DNA from 3 places in the Vibrio sp. SCSIO 43136 genome. Region 2 is predicted to be linked to each of the others. Evidence: predicted binding sites of a transcription regulator. Region 2 holds the regulator's gene; each other region holds the start of a gene.
The links. The regulator MetJ, encoded in region 2, represses methionine synthesis genes. The targets are predictions, from matches to a motif close to TTAGACNTNTANANGTCTAA.
Positions count from the first base shown of each region.

Region 1: metH (methionine synthase) is a predicted target of MetJ. The motif match lies at 1,106-1,125, and genes of this name have one in related genera.
Region 3: metN (methionine ABC transporter ATP-binding protein MetN) is a predicted target of MetJ. The motif match lies at 1,180-1,199, and genes of this name have one in related genera.

Region 1 covers NZ_CP071848.1:2,840,853-2,844,138, reverse strand. Annotated here, with positions in the region: gene metA (homoserine O-acetyltransferase MetA) at 104-1,045, shown strand; gene metH (methionine synthase) at 1,174-3,286, shown strand, end outside.
Region 2 covers NZ_CP071848.1:226,406-229,691, forward strand. Annotated here, with positions in the region: gene rpmE (50S ribosomal protein L31) at 1-184, shown strand, start outside; gene J4N39_RS01110 (malic enzyme-like NAD(P)-binding protein) at 409-1,668, shown strand; gene metJ (met regulon transcriptional regulator MetJ) at 1,735-2,055, opposite strand; gene J4N39_RS01120 (O-succinylhomoserine (thiol)-lyase) at 2,321-3,286, shown strand, end outside.
Region 3 covers NZ_CP071848.1:2,392,978-2,396,263, forward strand. Annotated here, with positions in the region: gene treR (trehalose operon repressor TreR) at 1-219, opposite strand, end outside; gene J4N39_RS11360 (MliC family protein) at 222-551, opposite strand; gene gmhB (D-glycero-beta-D-manno-heptose 1,7-bisphosphate 7-phosphatase) at 551-1,105, opposite strand; gene metN (methionine ABC transporter ATP-binding protein MetN) at 1,352-2,386, shown strand; gene J4N39_RS11375 (methionine ABC transporter permease) at 2,376-3,053, shown strand; gene J4N39_RS11380 (MetQ/NlpA family lipoprotein) at 3,092-3,286, shown strand, end outside.

The sequences.
Region 1 (3,286 bases), 550 kb from region 2:
CCTTCAACCCTTCAACCCTTCAACCTTTTCCCTCGACATCTGTCTTACTAATTGCTATAACTATAGCCATATAGACGTCTAAAATCTTTAAGGAGAAAGAGGGATGCCGATCAAAGTACCTGATCAGTTGCCAGCATTGGATGTATTGCGTGAGGAGAATATCTTCGTCATGCCAGAAAGTCGTGCAACGACTCAGGAAATACGGCCGCTTAAGGTATTAATTCTTAACTTAATGCCTAAAAAGATTGAAACGGAGACTCAATTTCTGCGTCTACTTTCCAACTCGCCATTGCAAGTGGATATTGAACTGCTACGTATTGATAATCGCCCAAGCAAAAATACTCCGACCGAGCATTTAGATAACTTTTACCGCCAGTTTGAGGCGGTCAAAGAGCGTAATTTTGATGGTTTGATTATTACAGGAGCACCACTCGGTCTAGTGCAGTTTGAAGATGTTATCTACTGGGAGCATCTACAAACGATAATGAATTGGGCAAAAGAGCATGTAACATCGACACTTTACGTATGTTGGGCGGCTCAAGCAGGTCTCAAACTTCTATACAACCTGCCTAAGAAAACTCGTAAAGAGAAACTATCCGGAGTGTATTTCCACAAAACACTTCAGCCATTTCATGCGCTGTTGCGTGGGTTTGATGATAGCTTCCTCGCACCACACTCTCGTTATGCAGATTTCTCTTCAGAGTACCTTCAAGAGCATACGGATTTGGATATTCTGGCGACTTCAGATGACGCTGGAGTGTACCTTGCTGCGACCAAAGACAAGCGTAATGTGTTTGTTACCGGCCACCCTGAGTACGACTCACACACTCTGCATAACGAATATACCCGAGATTTAGGGGAAGGGATGGAGCCTGCGATTCCGGTCAACTACTATCCGAACAATAACCCCGATAATGATCCTATTGCCAGCTGGCGTAGTCATGGCCACCTGCTCTTTGCGAACTGGCTGAACTACTGTGTCTACCAGCAAACACCTTATGATCTCGAGCATTTCTCAGCAGATAAATTCACCGTGGACGATTGATCCTACGCTGAAATGTTGAAGGCAGCATATGTGCTGCCTTTTTGTTATTGATATGAATATTTAGACGTCTAGATTCCTATACCTGTTGTGGTAGGATGAACAAAACGTAAAAGGAATGAGGCTGTAGTGTGGCTGGAAGCAATATAAGACAACAAATAGAAGCACAGTTAGCCCAGCGTATCTTATTGATTGATGGTGGTATGGGTACCATGATCCAAGGATATAAGCTGGAAGAGCAAGATTATCGTGGTGAGCGATTTGCCGATTGGCATTGTGACCTGAAAGGAAACAATGACCTACTTGTATTAACTCAGCCTGAAATGATCAAAGAGATCCATAGCCAGTATCTAGAAGCTGGCGCAGATATTCTTGAAACTAACACCTTCAACGCCACTACGATTGCCATGGCTGACTACGACATGGAATCATTAAGTGAAGAGATCAACTTTGAGGCAGCGAAGCTTGCGCGAATCGCTGCGGATGAATGGACGGCGAAAACGCCAGAACGTCCTCGTTATGTCGCAGGTGTCCTAGGGCCTACCAACCGAACTTGTTCAATCTCTCCAGATGTTAATGATCCTGGCTATCGCAACGTTACCTTTGACGAGTTGGTGGAAGCATACTCCGAATCGACTCGCGCTTTAATTAAAGGCGGTTCAGACTTAATCTTGATTGAAACCATCTTTGATACGCTTAATGCTAAAGCATGTTCATTTGCTGTCGAATCTGTATTTGAAGAGATGGGCATCGAGTTGCCTGTAATGATCTCTGGCACTATCACTGATGCTTCTGGTCGTACTCTTTCAGGACAGACCACCGAAGCTTTTTATAATGCGATGCGTCACGTCCGTCCACTGTCGTTTGGATTGAACTGTGCTTTGGGCCCTGATGAGCTGCGACAATACGTAGAAGAGCTTTCACGTATATCTGAAACCAATGTTTCTACTCACCCCAATGCTGGCCTCCCGAATGCGTTTGGCGAATATGACCTATCACCAGAAGATATGGCAGAGCATATAGGTGAATGGGCACGCTCTGGGTTTCTTAACCTCGTTGGTGGATGTTGTGGTACTACACCTGAGCATATTCGCCATATGGCGTTGGCCGTAGAAGGCATTACTCCTAGACCATTACCAAAATTCACCCCTTCTTGTCGCTTGTCTGGACTAGAGCCATTGACTATCGAGAAAGATACTCTGTTTGTGAACGTAGGTGAGCGTACCAACGTTACGGGTTCTGCTCGCTTCAAGCGTTTAATCAAAGAAGAGGCATACGACGAGGCGCTGGAAGTCGCTCGCCAGCAAGTTGAAAATGGTGCTCAAATTATCGATATCAACATGGATGAGGGCATGCTAGATGCCGAGGCGTGTATGGTGCGCTTCTTGAATCTATGTGCTTCTGAACCTGAGATTTCGAAAGTGCCAATTATGGTCGACTCTTCCAAGTGGGAAGTGATAGAAGCTGGCCTTAAATGTATTCAAGGTAAGGGCATTGTTAACTCTATCTCACTAAAAGAAGGTAAAGAGAAATTTGTTGAGCAAGCTAAGCTGATCCGTCGCTACGGTGCAGCAGTGATTGTCATGGCGTTCGATGAAGTAGGTCAGGCCGAAACGCGTCAGCGTAAACTGGAAATTTGTACCAACGCATACAATATCTTGGTCGATGAAGTTGGCTTCCCTCCTGAAGATATCATTTTTGACCCGAACATCTTTGCGGTAGCAACGGGTATTGATGAGCACAATAACTACGCCGTTGATTTTATTGAAGCGGTTGCAGATATCAAACGTGACCTGCCTTATGCGATGATCTCTGGCGGTGTGTCGAACGTTTCTTTCTCTTTCCGTGGTAACAACTACGTTCGCGAAGCGATTCACGCCGTGTTCCTATACCACTGTTTCAAAAATGGTATGGATATGGGGATCGTAAATGCAGGCCAGCTAGAAATCTATGATAACGTTCCAGAAAAGCTGCGTAATGCTGTTGAAGACGTGGTACTTAACCGTCGAGATGATGCGACTGAGCTGCTACTTGATATTGCTGAAGAGTATCGTGAGAACGCTGTTGGTAAAGCGGATGATGCTTCAGCGCTAGAATGGCGCGAATGGCCAGTCGAGAAGCGTCTTGAACACGCTTTGGTGAAAGGTATTACAGAGTTTATCGTTGAAGATACCGAAGAAGCCCGTCTCAACGCTAGTAAGCCACTAGAGGTCATTGAAGGCCCGTTGATGGATGGCATGAACG
Region 2 (3,286 bases):
AAAAGCAACTTGTTCTTGCGGCAACACTTTTGAGTTCAACTCAACTCTTGCTAAAGAAAGCATCCACCTAGATGTATGTGACAAGTGTCACCCATTCTACACTGGTAAGCAACGTATCGTTGATACAGGCGGCCGTGTTGATCGCTTCAACAAGCGTTTCGGTGCTCTATCAAGCAAGAAGTAATTCTGACCGAATTCGAGAAAAAGGACGCTACGGCGTCCTTTTTTTATACCTAAAATTCCTGCACATAGTTTGAATCTAGCCCAAACTTTACCAATCAGAATGTTTTATCAATCACAACTCAATGTTATGGTTATTGACTTCTTAATAGGCATTCAAAGCGAACTTAAATAAAATAGCGAGCCTGTTAACTTTTTTGTAACTTCAGCTTTAGGAATCTCCCCACCATGTCAGACGACAATCAGCAAAATGACTTTCGCCAACAAGCGCTTGATTACCATGCATTCCCTACCGCAGGTAAGATCGGTGTGGCACTCACCAAACCTGCCGACACGGTAGAAGATCTTGCGCTCGCATACAGCCCAGGTGTGGCTGAGCCCGTACGTGAAATCGCTCAAAATGCTGATAACGTCTACAAATACACCGCTAAAGGCAACATGGTGGCAGTGATCTCTAACGGTACTGCGATTCTTGGTTTGGGTAACCTTGGTCCGTTGGCGTCAAAGCCAGTAATGGAAGGTAAGTCGCTGCTGTTTAAGCGCTTTGCTGGCCTAGACTCCATTGATATTGAAGTGAAGCATCGCACCATTGATGAGTTTGTTGATACGGTGGCTAACATTGCAGATACCTTTGGTGGAATTAACCTAGAAGATATTAAAGCACCGGACTGTTTTGAAATTGAGCAGCGTCTTATCGAGCGCTGTGACGTGCCTGTGTTCCATGATGATCAGCATGGTACGGCGATCGTAACGGCTGCGGGCATGCTTAATGCGATTGAGCTGCAAGGCAAGAAGCTAGAAGAAGCAACCATTGTTTGTTTGGGTGCGGGCGCAGCGGCGGTAGCATGTATGGAGCTGTTGATTAAATGTGGCGCTCAGCGTGAGAAAATCTACATGCTGGATCGCAAAGGCGTGATCCACACTCGTCGTGATGACTTGAACGAATATAAGAAGCTGTTTGCCAACAACACCGACAAGCGCACACTAGAAGATGTGATTGAAGGGGCTGATCTGTTCTTAGGGGTATCAGGTCCAAATCTGCTTGCGCCAGAAGCACTGACCTTGATGGCAGATAAGCCAGTGGTATTTGCGTGTTCAAACCCAGATCCAGAAATCAAACCTGAGTTAGCGCATGAAGTGCGTAGCGATTTGATCATGGGTACAGGCCGTTCGGATTACCCGAATCAGGTGAATAACGTTATCTGTTTCCCATTTATCTTCCGTGGCGCACTGGATGTTCGCGCTAGCGAAATCAACGATGAGATGAAGCTTGCCGCCGTTGAAGCGATTCGCCAGCTGGCTAAAGAGCCAGTGCCTGCGGAAGTACTAACGGCTGCGGGCGTGGATAGCCTTGAGTTTGGTTCGGGTTACATCATTCCAAAACCGATGGACCCACGTCTGCTCCCTCGAGTGGCTAAAGCGGTTGCTCAAGCGGCCATTGACTCAGGTGTGGCGCGCATCGACATGCCAGAAAATTACATGGCGTAAAATCCGCTGGAATAAAAAACGGGGTGCTCATTGAGCACCCCGTTTTTTATTGGTTCTACTGACGTCTTACTCTTCGTCAAACGCTTCAAATTCGATACCCATTTCTGTCATCAGCGCTTTGGCTTCAGCAGGGATCTCATCTGGGCGGTCTTTACGCAAGTCTTCATCGGTTGGCAGTGGCTGGCCTGTGTAGGCATGTAAGAAAGCTTCACATAGAAGTTCACTGTTAGTTGCGTGACGCAGATTGTTTATCTGACGACGAGTGCGCTCATCGGTTAATACCTTCAACACTTTAAGTGGAATAGATACAGTGATTTTCTTTACTTGTTCGCTCTTTTTACCATGCTCGGCGTAAGGGCTAATATATTCGCCGTTCCAGTCTGCCATTGCGCACCTTTAATTATGCTTTTGTCATCAGTGGGATATTGAGTGAATCTATGCAGCCCCTCAATATCTGAATAAGGATAGATTTTAGCGACTTTTACCGCCATAAGCAAAGACATATAGACGTCTAGAAGTGTTGACGTCCTAAACTGTGATCGGTAGAGTATTGTGTAGCGCTAACAAAAGCGAAAAGTAAGACACCGAATGTTGTCTGATACCAATAGTGGTATAACAGATAGCATGCTATTTGGAAAGGAAGACCAGCCCCATGAGTGATCGCAAGCCAGCTACCATTGCTGTACGTACAGGTATTGAAGAAGATAGTCAGTATCACGCCGTTGTTCCACCTATTTACCTATCGACCAACTATGGCTTCCCTTCTTTTGGAGAAGTGCCAAAGTTCGATTACACCCGTTCAGGAAACCCAAATCGCAACCAATTAGAAACGGCCCTTGCTGAGCTAGAATCAGGTGCGGGTGCGGTGATAACCAACACGGGTACAGCGGCGATTAACCTGTGGGTGACCAGTTTACTTGGCCCTGATGACTTAATTATTGCACCGCACGACTGTTATGGCGGTACCTATCGCCTGTTTAATACTCGAGCCCTTAAAGGGGATTTTAAAGTTGAGTTTGTCGATCAGTCGGACAGTGAAGCCTTAGATGCTGCGCTTAGCAAAAAACCGAAACTGGTGTTGCTAGAAACACCATCCAACCCATTGGTGCGCGTGGTAGACATCGCTCAAGTGTGTGAAAAAGCTCGTCAAGTGGGCGCACTGGTAGCGGTGGATAATACTTTCCTTACTCCGGTTTACCAAAAGCCGCTCACTCTCGGCGCTGATTTTGTTATTCATTCCACCACCAAGTTTATCAACGGTCACTCAGATGTGATTGGTGGTGTATTGATCTGTAAAGACGAAAAACACGTTGAAGAAATGGCTTGGTGGGGCAACTGTCTGGGGGCAACGGGCACTCCGTTTGATAGTTACATGACTTTGCGCGGCCTACGCACTTTGAGCGCTCGTATGAGGCAGCATGAAGAAAGCTCTGCCAAAATCCTGACTTACCTTCAATCTCAATCCTTGGTGGGTACACTTTATCATCCAAGTCTGCCTGAGCACCCTGGGCATGACATTGCTAAGAAGCAGCAGAAAGGTTTTGGCTCGATGCTGAGCTTTGAATTTGCAGGCAGCCAAGAGAAGTTGGAGCACTTTGTCAGTGAATTGCAGTTATTC
Region 3 (3,286 bases), 1.0 Mb from region 2:
GTCCAAACGAGAAATAATCACACCGATGACTTTTTGGCTGCCGCCCCGCATCGACTGAGCAGACTTTGACGGCACATAACCTGAATCGCTGATCACTTGCTCCACTTTTTCTCGCGTTGCTGGCTTAACTTTAGGGTCATTGGTCAGTACGCGAGACACGGTCGATTTCCCGACACCTGCCAGTTTTGCAATATCTAATATGGTCAGCTTTTTCGACATGGTTATTCGTTTATTGGCTCTAAGTTGTTGTGTGGGTTAGGCATAACGCAGATTTGGATAGGATAATGATTCCACTTCAAGCTTGCCTGACGCCCCTTTAACCACAACTGGATATGCCTTTGTGGCGACTGGTATTTTTCACCAGAAGCACTTGGCGTTCGATTCAGGAGGTAGGCTTTACCATCGACATACGCTTCTATTTGATCTTGCGCCATCGGGGTGACTTCCACTTCAAGGTCATTGGCACACAAGTAGGATTGCGTCTCAACAGGTGGCTCACTGACACACCCAGAAAGCAGAGCAGCTGCACCTAACATCAATAAACGTTTCATTAGGCTTGCTTCAAAAATGCAGGAACATCAGCGATGCTATTTAACACAGCAGTGGCAATGGCTTCACCTTTCTCGGTCACAGGTTTGCCTGTACGCACTAGGAGTTTGGTCGCAACACCCGCAGCTTCTGCGGCCATCATATCCTCGGCTTTATCACCGACCATGACAGAGCGGCTCATGTCGATTTTGAGAAAGTCTTGTGCTGACTTGAACATACCTGGCTTAGGTTTTCGACAGTCACAATCTTGCTTGTAGTCACCGATACCATGCTCTGGATGGTGTGGACAGTAGTAGATACCATCAAGCTCGACACCGTTGTCAACAAAGTTCCAATCCATCCACTGCGTCAGGGATAAGAAGCGATCTTCACTAAACTTGCCACGAGCGATACCCGATTGGTTAGTCACCAACACCAGCAAATAACCCATCTCTTTTAGCGCTCGAGTTGCCTCAAAAACACCTTCAATGTACTCAAAATCGTGCTCGTCATGCACATAGCCATGATCAACGTTGATTACACCATCACGATCCAAAAATACAGCAGGTTTAGCCAAAATCAGTTCCTCATAAATATCTTCTGCTCAAATTATTGCACGCTTTATAACGCTTAGCACTAATGAATTCCATTTTAGACGTCTAGACGTAAAAATATCTATTGACTCGCAAAAAGGAAAACCATAGCATCACCTAACAAATCAGCACCAACTCGAAATATTGTGCTAAATGGGCATCACATCTTGAGTACAAATATTCAACATGTCGTTATCGGAAAGCCCAAGCAACTTTGGACAGGTTACAAAATGATTGAGATTAATCAGGTCAATAAAACGTTTTATCAGGGCTCGCAACAGATCGATGCGCTGAAAAACATCAACCTTACGGTGGAGCAAGGCACTATTTTTGGTGTGATTGGCTCATCGGGTGCGGGCAAAAGCACCCTGATCCGTTGCGTCAATATGTTAGAGACGCCAACCAGCGGCACTGTCATCGTTGATGGTGTGGACCTGACCAAGCTTGGCAAAGCAGAATTAAGCCAAGCTCGCCGCAACATCGGCATGATCTTCCAGCACTTCAACCTATTGTCTTCTCGTACTGTATTTGACAACGTGGCTCTGCCCCTTGAACTTGCAGGTACAAACAAGGCGGATATCGACGCTAAAGTCACTGAACTTTTAGCTCTGGTTGGGCTTGCAAATAAGCACACCAGCTATCCATCCAACCTCAGTGGCGGCCAAAAACAGCGAGTTGCAATTGCACGTGCTCTAGCGTCAGACCCTAAGGTACTGCTGTGTGATGAGGCGACGAGCGCTCTTGATCCTGCAACCACTCAGTCAATTCTTGAGCTGCTAAAAGAGATCAACCGTAAACTTAAGATCACCATCTTACTTATCACCCATGAGATGGATGTGGTGAAGAACATCTGCCACCAAGTGGCCATCATCGGTGGTGGTGAATTGGTTGAGAAAGGCAGTGTTGGCGAGATATTCGCTCACCCGAAAACAGAGCTTGCGCATGAGTTTATTCGCTCAACGCTTGACCTATCAATTCCAGAAGATTACCAAGCCCGTCTGCAATCCCAGCGCATTGAAGGCAGCCACCCATTGGTTAGACTGGAGTTTACGGGAGCCACGGTGGATGCGCCATTAGTGAGTCAAATTGCCCGTAAATTCAACATTGATGTCAGCATTTTAAGCTCCGATCTGGATTACGCCGGCGGTGTGAAATTCGGCATGATGGTCGCCGAACTCTTTGGTAGTGAACAAGACGACAACGCAGCCATAGAGTTTCTGCGTGAGCACAATGTAAAAGTGGAGGTGCTAGGTTATGTCCTTTAATTCAATTTCACAGTGGCTAAGCCTTAACGCCGATCTTCTACTCAAAGCGACTTGGGAAACCTTATACATGGTCGGTGTTGCTGGTCTGGTGGGTTTCGCTGTCGGTATTCCTCTGGGTGTGATTTTACACACCACCAAGAAAGGTGGTTTGCTTGAGAACACCAAGCTAAACACCATTCTTGGCGCTATCGTCAACGTCGGTCGTTCAGTGCCTTTCTTGGTACTTATGGTCGCCATCATTCCTGTTACCAAATTATTGGTTGGCACCTTTATTGGCACCACTGCCGCAATTGTGCCCTTGACCATTGGTGCAATTCCTTTTGTCGCTCGTTTGATTGAGGGTGCGCTGCTTGAGGTTCCAACCGGTCTTGTGGAGGCTGCGCAATCGATGGGCGCAACCCCTACTCAAATTATTACTAAGGTTCTGCTACCAGAAGCTCTGCCAACCATAGTCAACTCAGTCACCATTACCCTAGTGACACTTGTGAGTTACTCCGCAATGGCAGGCACCGTAGGCGGTGGCGGCCTAGGTGATGTAGCCATTCGATACGGTTTCCACCGCTACGAAGTAACCATTATGGCGGTCACAGTAGTGATGCTGATCGTCCTAGTACAAATTATTCAATCGCTGGGCGACGCCATTGTTCGCCGAGTTGATCATCGATAAACAAACAGATTTAGTGGATTTATAACAAGGAGAATATTATGAAGTTCAGTCTTAAAGGTCTTTTGGCTGCAGTTGCAGCGGCAGCAGTACTTACTGGTTGTGGTGAACAAGCGGTAGATAACAGCAAAATCAAAGTTGGTGTAATGGCAGGTGCTGAAGCTCAAGTAGCTGAAGTTGCAGCGAAAGTAGCTAAAGAACAGTATGGCCTAGACGTAGAGCTAGTGACATTCACA